Regions from separate parts of the Planococcus sp. APC 3906 genome, predicted to be linked through region 2. Evidence: a T-box and tRNA genes for the amino acid it is inferred to sense, from the RefSeq annotation. Region 2 holds a T-box; the other holds one or more tRNA genes.

Evidence for each region. The T-box of region 2 lies ahead of QMA09_RS03095 (valine--tRNA ligase). A T-box ahead of a tRNA ligase gene usually reads a tRNA of that ligase, here a tRNA-Val.
Region 1: it encodes a tRNA-Val, which carries the amino acid that the T-box ahead of QMA09_RS03095 (valine--tRNA ligase) is inferred to sense. The anticodon was not compared.

The regions. Positions count from the first base shown of each region.
Region 1 covers NZ_JASDCW010000012.1:7,626-11,826, forward strand. Annotated here, with positions in the region: gene QMA09_RS08620 (hypothetical protein) at 104-247, shown strand; gene QMA09_RS08625 (DNA-3-methyladenine glycosylase family protein) at 336-1,172, opposite strand; gene QMA09_RS08630 (thermonuclease family protein) at 1,270-1,980, shown strand; gene QMA09_RS08635 (2'-5' RNA ligase family protein) at 1,996-2,517, shown strand; tRNA gene QMA09_RS08640 (tRNA-Val) at 2,570-2,642, shown strand; gene QMA09_RS08645 (TRAP transporter permease) at 2,793-4,201, opposite strand, start outside.
Region 2 covers NZ_JASDCW010000003.1:84,885-89,085, reverse strand. Annotated here, with positions in the region: gene QMA09_RS03095 (valine--tRNA ligase) at 1-2,046, opposite strand, end outside; T-box leader at 2,114-2,334, opposite strand; gene QMA09_RS03090 (AbrB family transcriptional regulator) at 2,357-3,406, opposite strand; gene hemL (glutamate-1-semialdehyde 2,1-aminomutase) at 3,575-4,201, opposite strand, start outside.

The sequences.
Region 1 (4,201 bases), on a different contig from region 2:
CTGAAAGCCGAGTGGCTTATTTTCAATGTCCTTGTTTATTAGTGTAACCTTTCGGGGTATAGAATAGTCAAACAATTCAACTGGATTAGAGGAGGAATAGACGATGGAAAAACAAGCGAATTGGTGGGAACCTATTTTCTCAGGCGAACTTGAAGTCGGTATTGACAAAGACAAGATGGAAACAGCCGATCAGGAGTCCTTTCTGTATCATGCAGCTATCCCTTCCGACTTGGAGCAACAAGCATAATTGGCTAAGCTGATCATCAGACTTCGCAGCCACAGTACATAAAAACGCCTTTCCAGAAGCATCATGGAAAGGCGTTTTGCTTTGTTGTCTATTCGACGCTGCGCCAAAGATAAAGCGTCGCATAAGATAAATAAGGGCTCCATTCCGGCAAATGCTGCAGGATTTCTTCAGCTTTCGGCTTATCTGCCCGCGCCCATTGGATTTTCAAGGCATTCTGCAAGCCGATGTCCGCCAGCGGGAATAGATTCGGCCGGCCAAGGCCGAACATCAGAAAACTCTGTGCCGTCCATGGTCCGATGCCGCGGTATGAAACCAGCTCAGCCGCAGCCTCTTCATCTGATTTTTGTGCCAGCTCGTCCAAACGCAGAGTTCCGGACGCGACCGCCTGCGACAGGCCGATGACGTATTCCGCTTTACGTGTGCTGAATTGGAGCTTTCGCAGCTCTTCAGGCTGCAGCGCTGCGATTTTGCCGGGCTCCGGGTAAAACCACACCCCTTCCTTTTCATGGCCATAGGTCTGGACGAAGCGGCTGGAAAGTGTGTGGGCGAACGACAAATTCAATTGCTGGTGGATAATGCTTTTCATCAACGCCCCGTATAAGGAGAATTCACGCACCAATGGCGTCCCTTTATGCTGCTCGAATAAAAGCGCCAAGCTGGTGCCGCTGAAATGTTCTGCGACCGGCTCCAATGATTGATTGAAATGGAAAATTTCCGAGAGATGTTCCAATTGGCCCATCTCCATGCCTTCCAGTAAAAAAACGGGATTCTCGCTTGTGCCTTCAGCTTTCACGGCCACAATATTGCCTTCCGGCATGGGAATACGAACGAGCCGCTCAGAAAGCGACACCGCGTGGAGCGGGTCGAGTGACAGCCGTTCGAGCACCCGGTCAAAGTCGTAATAGAATGGTAGTGTCAAATGCATTGCGATCCCCCTCTTTTTTCAAAGTTAGCCGAATGTGTTCGGGTTTGCAAGCAGCATCCTTGGAAAATATAATGGAGGAATAGGAGATGGACTAACTATGAAAAAATTTGCTGGTTTACTGCTGCTGATAACAGCCCTTTCGGGATGCGGTCTCGTTGATTCCACGGATACGGCGGGAACTGAAGACCAAATCGACGTGGAAGTAAGCTCTGTCATCGACGGCGACACCATAAAAATCATGTACGAAGGCAAAGAAGAAACCGTTCGCTACCTATTGGTCGATACACCCGAGACCAACCATCCGCGGCTTGGCGAACAGCCGCTTGGAAAAGAGGCAACAGCGGAAAACAAGCGCATCATAAATTCCGGGGATATTTCGATCGAATTTGATGTCGGAGAACGTTTCGATGATTACGGCAGACTGCTTGCCTACATTTACGTAGACGGCGAAAGCGTCCAGGAACAGCTGCTGGAATCGGGTATGGCGCGTGTCGCTTACGTTTATCCCCCGAATACCCGCCACCTCGACGCTTTTGAACAAGTCGAGCAAAAAGCGAAAGATGCCGGAACCGGTATCTGGGAGTATGAAAATTATTCGACGAGCCGCGGCTTCAACTCGAATGCTTATGGAGGCACCACTCCACCGGCAGCAACTAATGACTGCCGGATCAAAGGCAACATCAACCGCAGCGGCAAGAAGATATACCATATGCCAGGAGAAGGTTCCTATGAACAAACCAATCCGGAAGAATGGTTCTGCACCGAACAAGAAGCACAGCAAGCCGGCTTCCAAAGCACCGGCCAATAATGGAGGAAGATATTGATGCAAGCAATCGTTTTAAGGTTCGACTACACAACGTCCAATAAAATAGAACACCTGCAAAAACAAGCGAATGCGGCGAGCCTCGACTCTACTGCGATGCTGCCGCCGCATATGACGTTGCAGGTATTTGAGCAAAACAATCCGGCTGACTTGAAAAATGCTCTTGCCCCTTTGGCTGAACAAACTGCACAATTGCCTCTGCAATTCGGCTCTCTTGGCTTTTTCAAGCAGCAAGGCGTATTCTACACAGCACCTGCATCTACTGACGCATTGAAAGTTTTCCACCAGGCCATCAACTTGGCGGCCCGCGACTTTACCGGCCAGCAGGATCATTATTTGCCGAACCATTGGGTGCCGCATGCGACAATCACAAAAAACATCGCTCCGCCATACTGGGGACCCATGTTCGCTCGCCTTTCCATGGAATTCGAACCGTTCAGCGGCAAAGCTGTCGCCATTGAATGTTGGTCGATCATGCAAGGAAAAGCACAAAACGATTGGAGTATTTTTCTTTCAGAATAGTTATTGACTTTTCACCAGGACGCGATATAATTATATTTGTCCTGGTAATTGAGATTCCTTAGCTCAGCTGGGAGAGCGCTACCTTGACAGGGTAGAGGTCGCTGGTTCGAGCCCAGTAGGAATCATAAGAGTACGAGAAAGAAAACGCGCAGCTTTCGAGCTTGCGCGTTTTTTTGTGTTTTATTGCTTTTGCACGATTATATATTCGAATAAAATTGATTTTGCGGTGAACACGCAAAAAAGCGCTGCTCCGATTTTGTCGGGCAGCGCTTTTCTTATGCTTCTATTGTTTTCGGTGTTTTCTTTTCGCGCGACATCCATTGCAGAACAAACAGGATGATGAACGAAATCGCTCCGATCGTATCGGTCACGCCTTCTGGGTAAATCAATGCCAAGCCTGTTGCGAACGCAATGATCCGTTCGATCCAGTTCAGCTTGCGGTACCAGAAGCCGATTAATCCAGCTCCGATGGCTATCATTCCGGTGAATGCTGTTATCAGCACCCAAATCAATTCCGGCAGGGTCGTGTCGATCATCAGCAGCGCTGGAGACAACACAAACATATACGGAATGATGAATGCAGCTGCTGCCAATTTGGCAGCGATAAAGCCCGTCTTGATCGGCTCTCCACCGGATATCCCTGAAGCGGCGAACGCAGCAAGCGCAACCGGCGGAGTGATATCGGCAATGATGCCGAAATAGAACACGAACAAATGGGCAGATAGCGCGACCACAATCGGTACGGCAGCGCCGACCGGCTCATCAATCATCAATAACGTGATGATTGCCGGTGCAGCGATCGTTGATGTGATAACGTAGTTCGCCGTTGTCGGCGACCCCATTCCGAGGACGATTGCCGCCAACATCGTAAAGAACAGCGTCAGCAGAATGTTTCCGCCTGAAGCGGAAACCAGGCCGTTTGCCAAGCTCAATCCGAGGCCGGTTTTAACGACCACCCCGACGATGATTCCGGCAGCGGCCGTTGCGGCTGCTACAGCAAGTGCAGTTCTTGCACCGTCAACCAATGCGTGGATCATGTCTTTAAAACTCAATCTTGTTTCTTTATTGAACGCACTGACAAGTATAGTCAGCAAAATGCCGTATAAAGCGGCGTGCATCGTCGGAATCCCGACAAGCAGGAAAACGATGATTGCTACAATCGGCAGCAATAGGTAAATTTTCTTCAAGACTTCTTTGCGGTCCGGCATCTCTTCTTTGCTCAAGCCTTTCAACCCGACCCGTTTCGCTTCAAAATGCGTCATGATCCAAACGCCGGTGAAATAGAGGATAGCAGGAATAGCAGCTGCTTTGGCAATTTCCCAATACGTAATGCCGCCGATGAACTCGACCATCAGGAATGCCGCGGCCCCCATGATTGGCGGCATGATTTGTCCGCCTGTCGAAGCGGCAGCCTCTACAGCGCCCGCAAATTCTTTTTTATAGCCTAATTTTTTCATCATTGGAATTGTATACGATCCCGATGTTACTACGTTTGCAACAGAACTCCCAGAAATCGTCCCTTGCAATGCACTTGAGAAGATGGCGACTTTTGCGGGTCCGCCCGTCAAATGGCCAGCAAGCGAAACAGCCAAATCATTGAAATACATGCCGACTCCGGTTTTCACCAGGAATGAGCCGAACAATAGGAACACGAAGATGAATGTAGCTGAAACGCTGATTGGCG
Region 2 (4,201 bases):
GAACGGATGCAAGAGGCGCATTGTGTTGTCGAGTACGTAAGCGAGAACCGAACGCGTCATTTTCTTAGCGTCTTCGTCTGCGCCGTATAATGGCAACTTAGCCATCTCGATGTACCAGTCGCAGAAATCATCCCAGATGAAGTTATAGAGCGCACGGCCCACTTCGCCGAACTCGTAGCGTTCCGCTAAGTTCGTCACTTGTTCGATGGTTTCATTCAAACGCGTCAGAATCCATGAATCAGCGACCGAACGTTTTCCTGTAAGATCGATTTGATCGTAGGTCATGCCTTCCATATTCATCAAGGCAAAGCGGGAAGCGTTCCAGATTTTATTGGCAAAGTTCCAGATGCTTTCGACTTTTTCCATTGAGAAGCGCAGATCCTGCCCCGGGCTGGATGCCGTCGCGAGGAAGTAGCGCAGCGAATCCGCGCCGTATTCCGCGATGACGTCCATCGGGTCAACGCCGTTGCCGAGCGATTTCGACATCTTGCGGCCTTCCGCGTCGCGCACGAGGCCGTGGATCAATACGTCGTCGAACGGCTTTTCTTCCGTGAATTCAAGCGCTTGGAAAATCATGCGTGATACCCAGAAGTTGATGATGTCATAGCCGGTTACGAGCACATCGGTCGGGTAATAGCGTTTCAATTCGTCGCTGTCTTCCGGCCAGCCGAGCGTAGAGAACGGCCATAGCGCAGACGAGAACCACGTATCGAGCACGTCTTCGTCCTGCGTCCAGTTTTCAGCATCGGCCGGCGCTTCACTGCCAACGTAAATTTCGCCGGTTTCGTTATGGTACCAAGCCGGAATCTGATGTCCCCACCAAAGCTGGCGCGAGATGCACCAATCGCGGATGTTTTCCATCCAGTGCAAATACGTTTTCTCAAAACGTTCCGGTACGAAATTGACGCCGTCTTCGCCTTTTTGCAGGTCAACGGATTTCTGCGCCAATGGCTTCATATCAACGAACCATTGCGTCGACAGATACGGCTCGACTACCGCGCCGCTGCGTTCCGAATGGCCAACTGAATGCATATGCTCTTCAATTTTGAATAAAACACCCAAATCCTGCAAATCTTTGACGATCGCTTTGCGGCATTCGAAGCGGTCCATGCCTTCGTATTTGCCGGCATTTTCGTTCATCGAGCCGTCTTCGTGCATAACTAGCACGCGCTCGAGGTTGTGGCGGTTGCCGATCTCGAAATCGTTCGGGTCATGCGCCGGCGTGATTTTCACGGCGCCGCTGCCGAATTCCATGTCGACATAATCGTCTGCAACGATGTCGATTTCACGGCCGACAATCGGCAGGATGACTTTCTTGCCGATCAAGTGCTGATAGCGCTCGTCTTTCGGGTGAACGGCTACAGCTGTATCGCCGAGCATCGTTTCCGGACGCGTCGTCGCCACTTCAATCGAACCTGAACCGTCTGCCAGCGGGTAACGCATATGGTAGAATCCGCCCTGCACATCTTTGTAGATAACTTCGATATCGGAAATCGCTGTTTTCGTTGCCGGATCCCAGTTGATGATGTATTTGCCGCGGTAGATCAGTTTTTTCTCGTATAATTTAACGAAAACTTCCTGAACCGCTTTCGACAAGCCGGCATCCAATGTAAAACGTTCGCGGGAATAATCGAGGCCTAATCCAAGCTTCGACCATTGCTCGCGGATATGCGATGCGTATTCTTCTTTCCATTTCCATGATTCCTCAAGGAATTTCTCACGCCCAAGATCGTAGCGCGACTTGCCTTCTTCGCGCAGCTTGCCTTCCACTTTCGCCTGCGTTGCGATGCCGGCGTGGTCCATGCCCGGCAGCCACAAGGCGTCAAAGCCCTGCATGCGCTTCATGCGTGTTAGGATGTCCTGCAATGTCGTGTCCCAGGCATGGCCCAAGTGCAATTTGCCGGTAACGTTCGGCGGCGGAATCACAATGGTATACGGCGTTTTGCCGCTTTCGGGTTTCGCTTCGAAGAATTTTTGGTTGATCCACCATTCGTAGCGGCCTTTTTCAATGGCTTGCGGATCGTACTTGGTTGGCATTTCAGTCATTGGTATTCCTCCTCTTGTTTTATTCGCCTGAGCGGTGCTGCCGGAAAACAAAAAAACCCCTTCGTCTGAAAAGGACGAAGGAGTTGTTCGCGGTACCACCTTTATACCAAGCTGAAAAAGCCTTGGCGCTCAAGCCTGATAACGGATTTCACATCCGGTTTCCGCTACTCGAATTTCACGGGAACTGCTCCGAGGCGACATTCGAATGCTGGTCCATGGAAGCCTCGCACCAAACGGCTTCCTCTCTGACATGCACGCACATTCTACTATCCTCATCAACGCATTGACTATCTAATTGATTCTATTGTACTCAATTTCCGCTTTTAGCGTCAAGTTTTTTTACGATGATCGTCACAATCGGCGACGCAATCAGCAGAATAAAAAACAGGCGGAACAATTGGAAGCTCGTGATCAGCGCTACATCGCCGCCGGTCGCGAGCGCCGTGATCGCCATTTCCGCGATGCCGCCCGGAGCCGCACTCAGAAAGAAATCCAGGAAGATATAATCCGGCAAGAGTTTCGCGAGTATGTACGCAATAAATGCAGTGAAACTGATGAGGAGTACATTGTTCAAAACGATGGCTGCCCCTAAGCGGAAGGTCAGTTTGTCGCCAATGCGCTCCATCTGCAAGCCGAGCCCGGCGCCGATGCATACCTGCGCAAGCGCAATCAGCCAGTACGGCAAGTCGACAAGCAGCTCGCCTGTCACCGTCTGGACAATCGCCATCGTGAGAATCGGTGCAAGCAGTTCCGCTGCCGGGAAGCCAATACGCTTCATGCCGAGATAAAGGGTTCCTCCGACAGCGAGCGCGGCGAGGAATGCGAGCGGCGCGAATGTGAAAACACGCTCGCCTATCTCCCCTTCTTCCCTGCCGGTCAGGAAGACAGTAAGGAATGGGACGATCGTTACGACCATGAAGATGCGGATTGTCTGCATCATCGTCACGACCGCAATGTTTGCGGATTTCACTTCCTCCGCGATAACGACCATCTGCGCGAGCCCACCTGGAATCGACCCGAGGAGGCTTGTCGCTAATGATTCATCCACCATCTTCTTGAACAGGAGCCCAAGAAGGATCGATAAGCCGACGACCGATACCGTCATGAATGCCATATAGGGCAGGTCGAGCCACATCAGGAATACCGCATCGCGCGTGAATGATGCGCCGATCTGGACGCCGAGCATGACAAGCCCCGCCGTCCGCAGCCCTTTCGGCCAATACAGCTCCATTTTTGTGAATTGGCTGACGAGCAGCAGCGCAATCATCGGCCCGAGCAGCCACGGCAGGAACATGCCGATCGTTTCGAATAAAAAGCCTGCTGCGACAGCGATGAACGCTGTCCTTAAGAAAATCGCCATGTCCCCACCACCTTTCGTTTCCCGAAGGAGTTCTTTGTTCTATCGTACAGGAAAAAGAGTGGGAAATCTCGCGAATGGCGGAAAATCTTCGTTGAAGGATTTATTTGTGGCCTCATCCGCATGAAAAAAGCCCGGCCGCAAATTCTGCGGCCGAGCTGAAGATTTTATTTAGCGTGCCAGTTTTGCGAAGACCGTGTGGAATGCTTCGACGGTTTTAGCGATCTGTTCTTCGGTGTGAGCAGTCGACAAGAACATGCCCTCGAATTGGGAAGGCGGCAAATAAATGCCTTCTTCCGCCATCAAGCGGTAATAATCGGCGAACAAATCGGTGTCGGAAGTTTTCGCTGTTGCGAAGTCGACGACGGGTTCGTTGGTGAAGAAGAAACCGATCATCGAGCCGGCACGGTTGACTGTGTGCGGGATGTTGTATTTCTCAGCTGCAGCACGGAAGCCGGCTTCAAGCTGGTCGCCGCGTTCGATGAACGTGTCGTACGAGCTTTCATCCAGGCGCGATAAAGTCTCCAAGCCAGCCGTCATCGCAAGCGGATTGCCGGACAAGGTGCCCGCCTGGTAAATCGAACCGCTCGGTGCAACTTGCTGCATGATTTCACGCTTGCCGCCGAATGCGCCGACTGGCAAGCCGCCGCCGATGACTTTGCCGAGGCATGTCATGTCCGGCGTGACGCCGTAATAGCCTTGCGCGCAATGATAGCCGACGCGGAAACCGGTCATGACTTCATCAAAGATGAGCACAGTGCCGTTTTCCGTCGTCAAATTGCGGAGTTCCTGCAGGAA